DNA from 4 places in the Parabacteroides sp. KHUB-02 genome. Region 1 is predicted to be linked to each of the others. Evidence: riboswitches for the same ligand, from Rfam matches in the RefSeq annotation. Region 1 holds a riboswitch; each other region holds the start of a gene.
The links. Region 1 has a riboswitch for cobalamin ahead of ACYIA1_RS18165 (TonB-dependent receptor). Riboswitches for the same ligand answer to the same signal wherever they lie in the genome.
Positions count from the first base shown of each region.

Region 2: it holds a riboswitch for cobalamin, as region 1 does, so the genes downstream of both, ACYIA1_RS06700 (sirohydrochlorin cobaltochelatase) here and ACYIA1_RS18165 (TonB-dependent receptor) in region 1, are expected to answer to the same signal.
Region 3: it holds a riboswitch for cobalamin, as region 1 does, so the genes downstream of both, ACYIA1_RS06230 (ABC transporter substrate-binding protein) here and ACYIA1_RS18165 (TonB-dependent receptor) in region 1, are expected to answer to the same signal.
Region 4: it holds a riboswitch for cobalamin, as region 1 does, so the genes downstream of both, ACYIA1_RS12160 (porin family protein) here and ACYIA1_RS18165 (TonB-dependent receptor) in region 1, are expected to answer to the same signal.

Region 1 covers NZ_JBWQEV010000001.1:4,284,355-4,288,572, reverse strand. The annotation lists gene ACYIA1_RS18165 (TonB-dependent receptor) at 1-1,598, opposite strand, end outside; cobalamin riboswitch at 1,648-1,850, opposite strand; gene ACYIA1_RS18160 (anaerobic ribonucleoside triphosphate reductase) at 2,112-4,218, shown strand, end outside.
Region 2 covers NZ_JBWQEV010000001.1:1,545,251-1,549,468, forward strand. The annotation lists gene ACYIA1_RS06695 (TonB-dependent receptor) at 1-847, opposite strand, end outside; gene ACYIA1_RS06700 (sirohydrochlorin cobaltochelatase) at 994-1,911, opposite strand; cobalamin riboswitch at 2,040-2,237, opposite strand; gene aspT (aspartate-alanine antiporter) at 2,323-4,020, shown strand; gene ACYIA1_RS06710 (bifunctional aspartate transaminase/aspartate 4-decarboxylase) at 4,033-4,218, shown strand, end outside.
Region 3 covers NZ_JBWQEV010000001.1:1,432,037-1,436,254, forward strand. The annotation lists gene ACYIA1_RS06215 (formate--tetrahydrofolate ligase) at 1-305, opposite strand, end outside; gene ACYIA1_RS06220 (hypothetical protein) at 699-1,211, shown strand; gene ACYIA1_RS06225 (precorrin-2 C(20)-methyltransferase) at 1,260-1,964, opposite strand; cobalamin riboswitch at 2,031-2,229, shown strand; gene ACYIA1_RS06230 (ABC transporter substrate-binding protein) at 2,293-3,456, shown strand; gene ACYIA1_RS06235 (iron ABC transporter permease) at 3,466-4,218, shown strand, end outside.
Region 4 covers NZ_JBWQEV010000001.1:2,736,750-2,740,967, forward strand. The annotation lists gene priA (replication restart helicase PriA) at 1-1,566, opposite strand, end outside; gene ACYIA1_RS12160 (porin family protein) at 1,654-2,262, opposite strand; cobalamin riboswitch at 2,555-2,757, opposite strand; gene coaW (type II pantothenate kinase) at 2,777-3,631, opposite strand; gene scpA (methylmalonyl-CoA mutase) at 3,761-4,218, opposite strand, start outside.

The sequences.
Region 1 (4,218 bases):
GTATATTCAGCGCTCAACGTAAAATTGTCGCTCTTCTCCGGGTCCAAATCCGGATTACCGATCGTAAGGCGAGTCGCTCCGGACGCTTTCTTCTCCGATTCCGTATACAACTCCTTCAATTCAGGCGTCCGGAAACCAGCCGCATACGATCCGCGGAAATTAAAACCGCCTACCTTATACAGCAAAGCCACGTTAGGAGTCGCATAACTCTTAAAATTCTCATGGTAAATATAGCGCAAACCTGCGTACGCTTGGAAATGCTCATTGATATTGATCTCGTCTTGAGCATAAAGCGCGGTCGTGTACATACTTTTACCCGCTATGTTATCCGTCTCGCTACTCAGTAACTCTTTAATGAACTCCGTACCAGCCGAAAGCTTATTATATTTGCCCAAACGAAAGATTCCCTTGACATTCAAGTTATGGTAATGAATCCGTTTCGTCATATCACTCTCTCCGCTTTTCTTTCCATCAAAGAAATCCTTATACGTACTATGATTGTCCGACAGATAATCAGCGTTCAAATAAGAGTTCTTATTAATCATGTATTGAGCGCCCGCCCCATAAGTGAACGTCTCTTTTCTCATATCATAGTTGGTCGTATTCACTTTATCCATTGGCATCGGACGATCGCTGGAACGTCCGAAGAAAGTACCACGCACATAAAAAGACAAACGATCCGTAGCGTCGTACGTGAAACGTTGGTTGATCACGTTCCGGTGAAATCCCTCGGAAGCTTGCTTATTGGTAGGAACCAACTCGCCTTTACTCTCCGTATAGGGATTTAATTGCCAACCATCGGCCCGTTGATATTGATAAGAAGTATATGAACCGAACTTCCCTACATTCACGTCCGCGTTGACCGACTGCAAGAATTGGTTCTTGCTACCATAACGGCTATTGCTCGTCACGTTCACCTTATTGCGGGAATCATCCGTGATGATATTGATAACGCCGGCGATCGCGTCGCTACCATACAAAGCGGAAGCGGCCCCGTTCAAGATCTCTACCCGTTTTACGTTAGACATATCGATACGGGAATAGGTATCATCGCCGGCCAAACGCTTACCGTTTTCCAAGATAACCACGTATTTCTCTGTCAATCCGTTCATATTCATCGTAGCCCCCTGTCCGTTTTCCATAAATACGATACTCGGATTCAGCTTGGTCATCGCATCTTGGAAATTGGTTACGCTCGCCTCTTTCAAGTCTTTTCCCGTAAGCACTTTCACGGGAATAGGGGAATTACTCATGCGGCGATGCGAACCGGTACCGGTTACCACCACTTGATCGATATTCACATACTTTTCTTTCAGCTTAATAACGACATCTTTTTCCGAGTGATCCGTTTGATACACGCCTTGCTCATAGCCAAGGTAAGTCACACGAATACGATGTCTACCATCGGGAAGGTTCAGCTCAAATTTTCCGCTGGCATCCGTGGTTGTACCATTCAAGGATTCCGACACGCGGATATTCGCGCCCGGAATTGGTTCATTACTTTCATCCACGACCTTACCCTGTAAACGTACCTGCGCAAATGATACGTTTATCGCACAACTTACAGCTAAAGCCGCGCACAAACACTTTCTTTTCATAAACGATTTGTTATTATGTATATTTCCGCTTTCCTGACCCCGAGAAAAACAGCAATAAAAACGCTTGGCAGGTTTCCTGACTTACCTCGTAGAAAACGACCTTCCCGTCTTTTACAGACAGTGGTATGAGAAATGTTTTCTACTTTACAAAAGCTTACAGTAGCGGGCACTGCTCCGGATTCACACCGGATTCCCTCTTTATGACGAAACCGGATGGTTTTTACGTCATCACCAAAACGGGGGCAAAAGTATGAATTATTTTATATAAACAAAAATATATCCCGGCTTATGTTCTTTAAAAGCTTTACAAAGAGAAGCTTATAACACACCACATCGCCAAAAAGGAAAATAAAAGCAATCATACAAGACACAAAGTTTTCCAAAACTTTTTACAACGCACTACAAATTAACACCTTAACATAATTTAATCAGCAAAAAGTTTTCCAAAAAGAAAATCATATGGAGTAATAAGATACCTTTGCACGCATAATCAATCACAAATTAATCGACATCATGATACAGACAGTTGTTAAACGGGACGGGCGTATCGTTGGCTTCAACGAGGAGAAGATAGTAACCGCTATCCGTAAAGCCATGTTGCATACAGACAAGGGAGAAGATATGCAACTGATTCGCCAGATCACAGATCATATCTCATTCAAGGGAGAACCTCAAATGACCGTAGAGGCGATTCAAGATGCCGTGGAACTGGAATTGATGGCCAGTAGCCGGAAGGACGTAGCGCAGAAATATATCGCTTACCGAAATCAGCGAAGCGTAGCCCGCAAGGCGAAAACACGGGATATGTTCTTGGAGATTATCAATATCAAATCCAACGACATCACCCGTGAGAACGCGAATATGAACGCCGATACACCCGCCGGCATGATGATGAAATTCTCCAGCGAGACCACCAAGCCGTTTGTCGATGACTATTTATTGAGCGAAGAGGTCAAGGAAGCCGTATCTAACAACTACCTCCATATTCATGATAAAGATTATTATCCGACTAAAAGCTTGACCTGCGTACAACACCCGTTGGATCGCATCCTGAAATACGGGTTCTCCGCCGGTCATGGCGAATCACGTCCGGCTAAACGAATCGAAACCGCAAGCATCCTTGGCTGTATCTCTCTAGAGACCGCCCAAAACGAGATGCATGGCGGACAGGCGATACCGGCGTTCGATTTCTACCTAGCACCTTACGTACGTAATAGCTTTATCGAGGAAGTAAAGACCTTAGAGGATTTATACGGACAGGATTTCTCCCACTTATATAATAAGCCTATCGACGATTACCAGACACAGACCTTGGATGGATTAAGCGGTGATAGACGCATTATACAACATGCCATCAACCGCACGGTAAGCCGTGTACACCAATCGATGGAGGCTTTTATCCATAATATGAACACGATCCATTCCCGTGGAGGCAACCAAGTGGTATTCAGCTCCATCAATTATGGGACCGACACCTCGGCGGAAGGTCGTTGCATCATCCGGGAGTTATTAAAAAGCACTTACAGAGGCGTAGGTAACGGCGAGACCGCTATCTTCCCGATCCAGATATGGAAAAAGAAACGAGGCGTAAGCTATCTGCCGGAAGACCGTAACTACGATCTTTACCAATTGGCCTGCAAGGTCACCGCCCGTCGTTTCTTCCCGAACTTCTTGAATCTCGACGCGACCTTCAACCAAAGCGAGGATTGGAAAGCGGACGATCCTCAGCGCTATATCCACGAGGTAGCGACCATGGGGTGCCGTACCCGTGTATTCGAGAATCGTTTCGGACCGAAGACTTCTATCGGACGGGGTAATCTCTCTTTCTCGACGATCAATATCGTGCGATTGGCTATCGAGTGCATGCAGGTGGAGAACAAGGAGGAACGTATCGCCCTGTTTTTCGCTAAACTGGATCATATGCTGGAACTTACGGCTCGTCAGTTGCATGAGCGTATGGAGTTCCAGAAAACCGCTTACGCGAAGCAATTCCCGTTGTTGATGTCTTCCTTGTGGTTAGGCTCGGAAAAATTGAAGCCTAACGATTCGATAGCCTCCGTTATCAACCAAGGCACCTTGGGCATCGGCTTTATCGGACTGGCCGAATGCTTGGTAGCCCTTACCGGGAAGCATCATGGCGAAGATGAGGATTCGCAGGCCTTAGGCATAAGGATCGTTACGTATATCCGGGATCGCGCCAACCAATTCTCTGAGCAATACCAACACAATTATAGCGTACTGGCAACTCCGGCTGAAGGCTTGTCCGGCAAGTTCACGGGAAAAGATCGTAAGAAGTTCGGATCGCTTCCGGGTATCACGGATCGGGATTATTATACGAACTCTAATCACGTCCCGGTATATTATAAGTGCAGTGCCCGTCATAAAGCCGAAGTGGAAGCTCCTTATCATGATTTGACTCGTGGTGGCCATATCTTCTACGTAGAGATGGATGGCGACGCTACCCATAACCCCGAAGCGATCATGCGTGTCGTGGATATGATGGATAAATACAATATCGGATACGGTTCCGTAAACCATAATCGTAACCGTTGTCTGGATTGTGGCTACGAGAACTCCACCCCGAATCTGGAAGCCTGCCCGAAATGCGGCAGCAAACACT
Region 2 (4,218 bases), 2.7 Mb from region 1:
GGTCAAGTCCCGGTAGCATCTCATTTTTATGGAGATATAACTGTCCTGTTTGCACATTATATACATCATTTGCCATTAAATCGGGAAGACCGATCTCCGTCCCATAGAAGTCGCGGTTAAAACCTCCGCGAACATCTAATATGTCACGTTCCGTCATTTTAGCTTGCAATGCCAGATAACCGGAAAAGCGACGGTTGCCATTATCACGCCAGCCCTCTTGATCGGAAAAGTTGACATTGGCGTAATAATTGACCGGACCGACCAATTTACCGCCCATGCCAAGTGTCGCCTCTTTATTCTCGTAACTACCGTAGGCCAATCGAGCATTAACGCTCTGTTTCTCTGACGGGGATTTACGAACGATATTCAAGGTTCCACCTACGGCTGAATGTCCGTAAAGTACAGAAGCCGGTCCCTTTAATAATTCAATAGACTCGATACAGGATAGATCGGGTACGGGATAAGAGTTGTTTATTGCCGAACGTTCATCGCGGATACCGTCTATCATCATGATAGAATGATCGAAACCACGGATCGACAATTGTTGAAATGCGCCATAAGATGTCTGGAATCGTACGCCCGGCATAAAGCGTACCGCATCTTGGATATTACGGATACCTCGCAACTCCAAACTACTCGCCGTAATGCTATTAATTGAAATAGGAAGATATTTCATAGGTACGTCCAACTTCGTGATTTGTGGACGTGGCTTGCGTGCGGCGGTCGCTACGACTTCTTGAATATTGAATGTCGTATCGGCGAAATTCGTGTACTCATTCTTGTGTTGTGCCTGCATCGTACTGATACATAAGGCTGTCAACGGTAAGATTGTCAAAACTCTTTTCATATATTTAGCATTATAACTGTTTATTGTATGCATGTGAAATCCCTTTCGAAAGAAATTCCATTTTCCTTCGAATGAAAATTTAGTTTCTTTCGGAAGGAATTACTTTTTCTTCCGAAAGGAATAAAACATAGATTTGGAGAACTTTTTTAGTCCTTCTCTACCGCATAAGCTTTCTTCTTATCAACGATATCGATCATCTTATGTTTAGCCATGAAACGGGCATGTTCGATGAAGATCTTCTGAATATCCGGATTCTGTCCCAGACCTTCCATAAATACGCTTACCTCGTAGCCTTTCTTTTCCAGTTCCTCTTTCCAATCACCGGCGATATCGTTTTTCGCATGGTCTCCGGCGACAAACATAAATGGCATCAACAAGACTTTCTTCGTTCCATTGGCCTTTACTTGGGCTACCATCGTATCAAAAGTAGGATAGCCCTCGATGGTTCCTACGGAATAATCCTTGAATCCCTTCTCCTTCAACATATAATCCAACATGGCATATTGAGCCGTCGCCGGAGTATAAGTGCCATGGCCTACCAATAAAGTAGCGCCTTCTTTCGCCCCATTTTTTGTGATAGCGACGATTACCGCCTCATAATCCTCCGGTGTATACAATAAAGGATTACCGATACGAATCTCCTTGAAAGAAGATTTCATGGTGGCAACATCCTTACGTAAGGATTCCATCTCGATACCTTCGATTATATTCGTGGATTGGATCAAGACATGTGTATAACCATCAGTCTTTAATTTTTCCAAGGCCTCGATCGGGTTCAGTTTCTCTACGCCACGAGCTTTTAAGCGGCGCATTACAATGCGAGAAGTCCATGCCTCACGCAACTCAACATCTTTGAAAGCTTCTTTCGCTTTTTGATTGATCGCGTCGATTGTCAAGGCACGGGTATCATCATGGGTTGTTCCAAAATGTACCATCAATAAAGCGGCCTTATCGCCCGGTTGTAAAGAGGCGAATAAATCGGATGCTACAAAATTCTCGCCATCGTGCGCACGACAAACTAGGCTGATGACCAGCAGGAAGAAAGATAGTAAGTGTTTCCTCATCATATGAATATATTAATAATTAGATTACATATCAATCCCACGGAGACAACGTATTATTCTGTCTCCAACATCTTTTAGATATAGGTGATATTTCTATCCTCTTAATTACTCCTAACCCCGGGAGGAATTAATCATTACTTCGCTTGGCAGGTTTCCTGACTGGCTCGGAAAGCAACCTTCCCATCTTTCTTAAGACAGTGGCATAGCAGAACGCTTTCCTTTTCAAGAGCTTCACAGTAGCGGGCACTGTTCCGGATTCTAACCGGATTCCCTTTTATAGAGTTGTCGGTAGACAAACTCTATCACCTAAGCGGTCGCAAATTTATATAAATAATCCCGAAAAGTAACAACATCTTTCAAAGAATCCCTGTTTCAATAGCATCTTTTTTGTTTAACATCAAATAAATAGATATGGAATGGATAACTAATTTACTTCAACATTATCCGGAGCTAGCTATTTTCATAACCTTAGCTCTCGGTTTCTGGATTGGCAAGTTTAAGATAAAGAAGTTCACGCTGGGAACGGTTACCAGCGTATTATTGGTCGGTGTATTGATCGGGCAATTAAAAATCGATATAAGCGGACCGTTAAAGTCCGTCTTTTTCTTGATGTTCCTCTTCGCTGTAGGATATAGCGTTGGGCCACAGTTCTTCCGGGGATTGAAAAAGGAAGGTCTTCCTCAAATGCTTTTCGCCGCCGTCATGTGTATATTTTGTTTGATCGCTCCTTTTTTGTTAGCGAAACTTATGGGATATAACGCAGGCGAGGCCGCAGGATTATTGGCGGGCTCCCAGACGATGTCGGCAGTATTAGGAGTTGCCGAAGATACGATCGGACAGATGAATATTAGCGATACGGATAAAAGCGCTATGGTAAATGTAATGCCCGTGGCCTATGCGGTAACTTATATTTTCGGTACGGCAGGATCCGCATGGTTAGTGAGTGATATCGGGCCACGTCTTTTAGGAGGACTCGACTACGTGAAAAAAGCGTGTAAAGAGCTAGAGGCTAAAATGGGAAATAACGACGAGAGCGAGCAACCGGGCTTTATGCCAGCCGCCCGTCCGGTAACTTTCCGGGCCTATAAGATTAGTAATGAATGGTTCAAGGATGGCAAAAGCGTAAAGCAGTTGGAGGTATATTTAGACCAATTGGGACGGCATTTGTTCGTGGAGCGTGTCCGTATTAATAATGTAGTAACCGATGTTAAACCGGATTTGGTTTTACATACCGGAAATGAGGTTGTTCTAAGCGGTCGCCGGGAATTCGTGATCGGAGAGGAGAACTGGATTGGCGACGAGGTCAATGACATTGAATTGCTTGATTTTCCGGCAGAGACGTTACCCGTACTAGTGATCCATAAGGAATACGTGGGGAAAAAGATCTGCTATTTACGCAATCAATCGTTCATGCATGGTGTTAGCATCAAGTCCGTAAGGCGTGCGGGTATCAATATCCCGGTCTTGGCCGCTACGGTGATAGATTCCGGTGATATGCTGGAATTGGTAGGCATGAAATCAGAGGTAAATAAAGCGGCGACGGCTTTAGGATATCCCGATCGCCCAACCAATCAGACCGATTTGATTTTCGTGGGTATCGGTATTTTCTTAGGGGGAATTTTAGGTTCGCTCGCGATTCATTTCGGGGGTGTCCCGATTAGCCTAAGTACGAGTGGAGGTGCTTTGATAGCCGGGCTCGTCTTTGGATGGCTTCGTTCTAAGCATCCGACCTTCGGGCGTATTCCGGAGCCTTCCGTCTGGATATTAAATAATTTGGGATTGAATATGTTTATCGCCGTAGTCGGTATCACGGCGGGTCCCAGTTTCGTGACCGGATTGAAGGAAGTCGGTATAAGTTTATTTATTATCGGTGCTTTAGCGACATCTATCCCGCTTATCATCGGTATTCTGATGGGACGTTACGTTTTTAAGTTCCACCCGGCTATTACTTTAGGTTGTACGGCGGGTTCACGTACGACAACTGCCGCATTAGGAGCGGTGGAAGATGCCGTAGGAAGTGAGACTCCAGCCTTGGGCTATACCGTTACCTATGCGGTAGGTAATACTTTATTAATTATCTGGGGTGTCGTTATCGTACTAATCATGTAATATATATAATGTATGGAAAAGAAGAAAATACAGATCACGAGAGAATATGAGAAAAAGATGTCGGAGATTAGCCCTTTCGAGCTAAAGAACATCTTGATAGAGTTAGCGGATGAGAGCGCTCGTAAAAGTACGCACATCATGCTGAACGCAGGAAGGGGAAATCCAAACTGGATCAGTACGGTTCCACGGGAGGCATTC
Region 3 (4,218 bases), 2.9 Mb from region 1:
CCGAAACACGGGCCAAGAGACGGCTCACGTAAAGCGACCACCGCTTTCTTCCCTATTTTATTCAGCCCTAAAGCCAGACCGATCGAAACCGTAGTCTTTCCGATTCCCGCTTTAGTGGGAGTGATAGCGGTCACTAAAATTAAATTATGCTGGTCCATTTGCTTTTTATCGATCAAATGGATAGGAACCTTGGCAATATACCTGCCATAATTTTGTACTTCCTCACGAGGGATACCTAACGTTGTCGCAACTTCCTTAATTTTACGCAAGTCTGTTTCTCTTGCTATCTCAATGTCCGATTTCATGTGCTTTATGTAAGTTTATATAGTTTGAACAAAGTAAATCTAATTTATTATAATAACAAAATGATACGGAACAAGGTTTTCCCCCTTTATGGAATAATAAGATTGTGTTATTTTGATATTTTTGTGCGAAGATGGCGATGATCTTGCTTTTTGTGATAGCTGTTAGGCTTGAAATTAAACTTTTTGTAAAGTGAACTTTGCAAAAATCATACGTTTTGCTTGTCGCACTCTTAAAGAATTATAAAATAGTCTTTAAAATTATCCATCTATGATAATTTGATTAATTTTGTGGTGTCACAGCGATAAAAAGAAAGCTAAAATGGTTTGAGTGTGATAAATTGAAATAGATAAGAGATTAATAACATTAGCAATATAATATGTAAATTTAAGGTTATGTCAACAGTAAGATTTAGTCAGGTTACATTTGCTACTAAATCGTGGGTAGCAGAAGCATGGGAAAAGATGGTAGTGGAATTGTTTAGCGGCCGTGTCGTAGCGGAAGTCAAACAATTGGATGAAGTATGTGAATCAAAGTGGGAAGTAGAATTGAAGAAGCTTCAAAACGAGGTTCATTCTTTATGTCATCATGCGATCCATCAATTGCTCCCGATAGCCGGCTCTTATCAACAGGCATTACTGGATGACGTTGCCCAAGCCTATACGGTATACGCTCCGGAAGAAGCAGAGTCTATCTTCAACCGGGGAAACCAAGCGATCGAGGATATCAAAGGGCATGTATCGGGTATTCGCTACAACGCTTGTAAAATGCGTGAGGCGAACCGTAAAGTAAGCGAGTTGGAAGATATGCACGCAAAAGCGATCATGTACCATAATTCAGTGAAACCTTATATGGATACACTTCGTTTCCATATCGATCAGCTTAAGCATATATTGCATGTAGCGTAATAAGATGGGCTGTCCGGGTTTGGTTACTCTCCGGGCAGCCTTCTTCTTTTAGCGAGGTTGGATAATCAGTAGGGAGAAATAGGGGAAATCCTTGGAATGTATAGTGGCGATATCAGTAGTATAATATTCTTTTCCTGTTCCTACATTCTCGAAATAATGAAAAACCGCCTTATCCGCATACTGCCGGATACAAGTATGAATAGCCTCTTGGCAACCCGGTAATTTCATGATGACGATGATCATTCCATTTTCTATTTTTGCCGAAAGTTCATCGAATGACGCAGTCCCGGGGATTACATTAATTTGCTCCTCTTGTTTTACGATATGTATCCCGGCCAAGGCACCTGCCGCTATAAATGCCGGAATTCCTGCGATTCGATCTACCGGGATTCCTGCTTCCTCGAATTTATCGTATACATATTGTATAGATGAATAAAAACCAGCGTCTCCCTCGGCGACGATCACGATTTGTTTTCCTTTCAAATATTCAGCTTGGGCATCCAGAAACAATTCGTTATAAGCGTTTAACGCATCTGTCCGTTCCTTACTCATTGGCAAAATAAACGGATGGATCAAGGATTCGTCTACCTCAATAGCTTTCAATATATCCGTCGCCCGAGATATGATTCCATGCTTGCCTTGTGTAGCAGGACAATAGATAATATCAGCCTTTTGTAATGTTTTAAGCCCTTTCAGCGTAATTAATTCCGGATCACCGGGACCTAATGAGACTAAGTGAATAGGATGATTCATGTGTATCTGTTTTTATTTGAAACGCAAAAGTCCTTAAAATTGCGGATGTATACAAATATTCTTACTACTTTTGTCGCTGTAACAGGCTCCGCTTATCTCTTTTTCCGGGAGGCGGATTAAAAGGGAACCGGGTGAGAATCCCGGACAGACCACGCTGCTGTGAACTTCTAAACATTCGGACAATACCTTGGCCACTGGTTTCGTAATCGGGAAGGCGTCCAGAATGGAAGTAAGTCAGAAGACCTGCCGGTTCATAAATAAATGTTGCTGTCCCGTGGAGCAGGACGAGAGTAACTGTCAATGATCAACTGTCAATTAAACAAGGATTATGAATAAGTTTATAGCGGGTGGATGCTTGCTTTTATCGGTATTGACTTTATCATGTACTTCAGGTATCCGTGAAAAAGGAGAAATAGGGAAGACGGCTTCCGTAGAGCAATCCGCATTCTCGCAAGAGCAGGTTAAGCCTTTATACGCCCAAGGATTCAAGCTTACCTATGCGGATCAATATGTCTTGGCTGATATTCAAGATCCTCAAAACGAGGAAAGCACCACGTTTCATTATGCGTTCGTAAAAAGAGGTTCGAAACCCACGGGGATTCCCGTTGATTATACGATGATAGAGCTTCCCATCCGAAGCGTTATCTGTATGACTTCCCTGCAATTATCGAATTTTATTAAATTGGGTGCTTTGGATAAGGTCGTTGGGATTACCAGTACACGGCATTTGTTCAATAAAGAGATGAACGAACGCCTGAAAGAAGGTAAAACCGCAAAGATCGGTATAGAGGGAAATTTCGATAACGAGGTTATCATGAGTATGAATCCTGATTTGATCCTTGTATCGCCATTCAAGCGGGGAGGCTATGAGACGCTGAAAGACGTGGGTATCCCCTTGATTCCCCATTTGGGTTATAAGGAGACTACGCCATTGGGACAAGCTGAATGGATCAAGTTCATAGGCTTGTTGTTAGGGGTAGAGAAAGAGGGCAATGAGCGTTTTGCCGCCATTGAGAAGAGGTATAATGAATTAAAGGAACTTACGGCGGATGGCAAGGTTAAAAAACGTCCGATCGTTTTTAGTGGCGAGTTACGGGGTGGAAACTGGTATGCCGTAGGAGGAAAGAGTTTCTTGGCACAGCTTTTCAAGGATGCCGGCGCTGATTATTTCTTGAAAGACGATGAGCGATCCGGTGGTGTTACATTAGACTTCGAGACGGTCTATAACCAAGCGGACGATGCTGATTACTGGCGTATCGTGAATAGTTTCCCGGGAACGTTTAGCTATGAGGCATTGAAAGAGCAAGATCCTCGTTATGCGGATTTCCGTGCGTTCCGGGAGAAAGGGATTATCTATTGTAATATGAAGAACACGCCGTTTTATGAGAGTATGCCGACAGAACCGGAGATCGTCCTAGCGGATTTGCTTCATATCTTTCATCCGGATTTATTACCGGATCATGAGCCGGTCTATTATTCTCGACTTAAATAAGGAACACTGATGAGACATTCAAATACCCTATGGATGCTGGCGATTGTCACGGCTATTTTTGTTCTAATCTTTTTGAATTTGGTGTTGGGGTCAGTCTCTATTCCTCTTCAATCGGTTTGGCATATTATCTGGAATTCAGGAAATGAGCCTATTACATGGCAGAATATTATCTGGAAATCCCGACTACCACAGGCATTGACAGCGTTGGTAGCGGGAGCAGGCTTATCCATCAGCGGCTTACAGATGCAAACCGTTTTCCGTAATCCATTGGCCGGACCTTCGGTCTTAGGTATCAGTTCGGGAGCGAGCATGGGTGTCGCTTTTGTGGTGTTGTTAAGCGGTAGTTTAGGGGGCGTTGCCTTGAGTAAACTTGGTTTTATGGGGGAGATCGCCTTATCGATAGCGGCCGTGATCGGTTCCTTATCCGTGATGGCGCTGATCGTGTATGTTTCCCAAAAGGTAAAAGGAAATGTCACGTTGTTGATTATCGGTGTGATGATCGGTTACGTGGCAAACGCCGTGATCGGTGTACTTAAATTCTTTAGCGTCGAGGAGGATATCCGTGCATACGTGATTTGGGGATTGGGTAGTTTCGCCCGTGTTTCCGGTAATCAGATGACGTTGTTCGTGATTCTTATGACAATCTTGATCCCTCTCTCGTTCCTGCTTATCAAGACCATGAACTTGATGCTTCTTGGGGATAGCTACGCACGCAATTTGGGACTTAATATCAAGCGGGCCCGTTTGTTGGTTATCACCTCG
Region 4 (4,218 bases), 1.5 Mb from region 1:
GGCGAATCCCCGGCGGTTCTGGAATAGGATCGCCTGCTCGCCCCGGGATAGGGCCTCCCGCACCTTCTCCACCAACAGAGGGGAGAAAAGGGTATCTTTCATGATCTTCTTGCGCTTTAGCTCCTTCACGTCCACCGTAATAATCTCCGGCATCAAGCAATCACCGTAGCGGGTAGATAACTCAACCAGACCGTATTTCCCCGCCGTAGCGTTGAAATAAGAATCGATGGAGGGGGTGGCGGAACCCAATAAGGTCTTACCGCCGTGCATACCCGCCAAGACGATGGCAGCGTTACGGGCATGGTAACGGGGTGCCGGGTCCTGCTGCTTATACGTATTCTCATGCTCCTCGTCCACGATAATCAAGCCCAAGTCCTTAAACGGAAGGAAGAGGGACGAACGGACCCCCAATACCAGCATAGGCTCGTCGTTATGCAATAGCTTATTCCAAACTTCCACCCGCTCGTTATCCGAGAACTTAGAGTGGTAGACCAATAGCTTATCCCCGAATAATTTCGCCAGCCGTTCCGTGATCTGGGTCGTGATAGCGATCTCCGGCAACATATATAAAACCTGCCGCCCCAGCCGCAAGACCTCATGGATCAAACGGACGTATATCTCGGTCTTACCACTGGAAGTCACGCCATGAAGCAAGCAGACCTCCTTCGTCTTGAAAGCCTCATGGATCTCTCCATAGGCTTTCTCTTGCGCCGGACTGAGCGGATTCGGCTCTTGCAAGCGGCAGACAGATACTTGCAAACGACCCACCTCTTTCTCGTAACTCTCCAAGATACCCCGTTTCAGCAGCCCCTCCAATACCGCAGAGGTATAACCACTGCGTTCCAATAGCTCTTTCTTGGAAAGCTCCTTCGATAAAGCGGGATTCAAGGTATGGCTTAAATCCAAGAAGCTGACCAGCAGAAGCTCTTGCTTCTTCGCTCGTTTCAAATCCTCGAACACCGCCTGTAATTTCGTCTCATCCCGGTAAGCCTCGGCCAAACGGATAAACGCCTGTGTCTTGGGAACGAATCCTCGCTTTAGCTCCTCGCTCACCTCGACCGCCCCTTTCACCATCAAGGAAGAGACGATCGGGACAACATTTCGAAGACCGGTCTTCTTCTCCAACTCCGAGATCGTCAATTTCAAAACCCCGCTAAAAGCATCCAGTACCGCTTGCTCGTTCGGGCGCAAGGGGGCGGTGGCCTCGAAATCCTCATTATAAGTAACCGTCGTCTCGCTTTCCAACTTTAAGCCGGAAGGCAAGGCCGCCTTATACACGTCGCCCAGCTTACATATATAATAAGAAGATATCCATTTCCAGAAACGGAGTTGCGGACGGCGGAGCACCGGCGTGGCATCCAGCAAAGCGTAGATCTCCTTCGTCTCAAAATCGGATACCGGTTCCCGGTCGTGTACCTCCATGACGATAGCCGTATAATATCGTTTCTTCCCGAAATGCACGATCACCCGGCAACCGGGAGTCACGGCTCTCTCCAGATCTTCGGGTATCCGATAGGTATAGCTATTCTCCAAAGGAAGGGGAAGTATGACGTCCGCGTATTTCATTCAAACAGGTGTTTCATTACGAGCCCAAAAATAACAAAAAAGGCCGGACTTCTAAAGCCCAGCCTCTCTCATTTTATTTTCACCTATTTAGAACAAGATCGCTGCCGTGATAGACCATCCACGGTTCTTTCCGGCACCGTCGGAGAGGTTCACCTTCTCAATACTATAGTTATCAGTCAGTCCCAGACCATAATTGAAACCCACCTGCAAGTGACTGATCAGCTCCACGCCGGCACCGAAGTTAAGACCTGCGCTGAAATTCTTCGCCTTCACCTGATCCGCTACGGAACCCGGGATATCCCAAAACTTATCACCGCCTACACGGAAACCGATATACGGACCGGCTGCCAGATACGCCTTGACGATCGGTAAGCCGAATTTCCATTTCAAGTTGACCGGAACATCGATATAATCCGTCTTCATCGAAGTCTTCACCCCGCCAGCCGAGGTCGTTTCCAAACCTTTTTGCGAATACAACACTGCCGCATCGATCCCGACACCGACCAACGGTAAGGTCGTCTCGATCATCGGACCCACTTGGAAGCCGGTTACGTTATCCGCTTTCAACACGTCCGAGTTGAAATGAACAGACGATATATTCACACCTCCCTTGATACCGAATTTAAGCTGAGCGTTCGCCGGAAGCGCCATCAACGCTAGCAAGGCAACCATAACAAGTCCCACAATTTTCTTCATATTCATACTTCTTTTGTTAATTACTCGTTGCAAATAAACGCACTTTTCTAATAATAAACAAATATTCTCTATAGAGTGTTCACGGAATACCCCAGTCCTTTAAACGCAAAGAAAGCATGCATCTTACACACGGAGCTCATCCCGTCGGTCAGATTCATGCTTCTTTCCCTAATTATTATGGCAAAATAATTATCCGAAACCATGAGACGACTTGATAAGAAAACCTTGGATAAAGAATAGTAAAAACCGGATACGGTTCTTGCGTTCTCTTCCGGCCTTTCCTCGAAGCCGTCGAAAATATACACGCCTTGCAGGTCTTCTGACTTACTTCCGGTCTTAAGCGCCTTCCCATTCACTTGAATGAACAGTGGCAACAGTATTGCTCAACCCGTTTATGAAGCTTACAGCAGCGGGACTGTCCGGGATTCTCACCCGATTCCCTTTTAATCCCTATCCGGCGATTGCCGAAAGGGAACAAAGCATGTAGCAAAGATACATAAAGTTTTGATGTAGCCTAACACTTTCCACAAAAAATATCCTTATATTCCCGGTTCCTGATATAGCATAAAGCCGCCCCGATAGCCGTGCGATATTCGGCATACTCCGGTATCTTGAAATGGACATCGCACATCTCCTCCAGACGGGGGAAAATATCCGGGCATTGTGGCAAGCGAGTCAGGTTACCGATCAATACGATATTCTTGATATCGCCATTTAACGAGGCGAAAACAGCTCCTTGTCCGATGGTCTGCAAGACCATATGAACGATACCGAGAGCGATATCCTCAACCTTAGCGTTCGCGTCCGCTTTTCCGAAAATAGAGGCTGTCACGTCCAGCGGCAGGCCGGGTAGCGGATGCGGCGTAATATCCCGGATATGCAAGTCGATATCATTCAAGGAACCGTGCTCGGCCAAAGACGCTATTTGGTGAAAGTCATGCGTTTTCAATAATAGCTTAGACAAGCCGAGGATTGTTCCGCCACCGATACCCAATCCCCCGATATGCTCGATCGTGGAGCCTTGTACCTTGACAAAGGAGGTACCCGTTCCCATGCTGACCACCAATAGACTGTCCAGTCCCGTATTATATTGCGCCCCTAGCCCATTCGCAAGGAACTCATCCGTCTTCGCAGTTGGTAAGCCATATAAAGGTTGATCGATATAGGCGCTACCTACACCCGTCAAGATCACTTTCTCTATATTCGAGAGCGAGATGTTATTATCATAAATATACTTACCGAAGGCTCCGAATAAAGAGGTTACCGGATCGGTAGCTTTCACGAACATCGGGTTCTTGATCTTCTTATCCTCCACGCCGACGATCTTGGTCGTGCTACCTCCCACATCTATACCTATAACGATTCCCATGATTCTTTCCCTTTTTAATTGAATAATCGCTACAAAAGTACATAAACCCGCATACAATACTAAAAAAGGCCGGACAAAATCAATTGTCCAGCCTCTCTTTATTTAAAAACCGTAAGGTCTAAACTCTATTTATTCGCCTAACAAGATCTCAAGGATCTGGCAAGCTGCCTTCGATACGGAAGTACCCGGGCCAAAGATAGCGGCAACGCCAGCCTTATACAAGAAGTCATAGTCTTGAGCCGGGATTACACCTCCAGCAATAACGATGATGTCCTCACGACCTAGTTTCTTCAACTCCTCGATAACCTGCGGAACCAACGTCTTATGACCAGCGGCCAAAGAAGAAACGCCCATTACGTGAACGTCGTTCTCCACAGCTTGACGGGCAGCCTCGGCCGGAGTCTGGAACAACGGTCCCATATCTACGTCGAAACCACAGTCCGCATAACCAGTAGCGACAACCTTAGCGCCACGGTCGTGTCCGTCCTGACCCATCTTAGCGATCATGATACGAGGCTGACGGCCTTCTTTCTTAGCGAATTGCTCGCAAAGCTCGCAAGCTTTCTGGAAGTCTGCGTCTTTCTTAG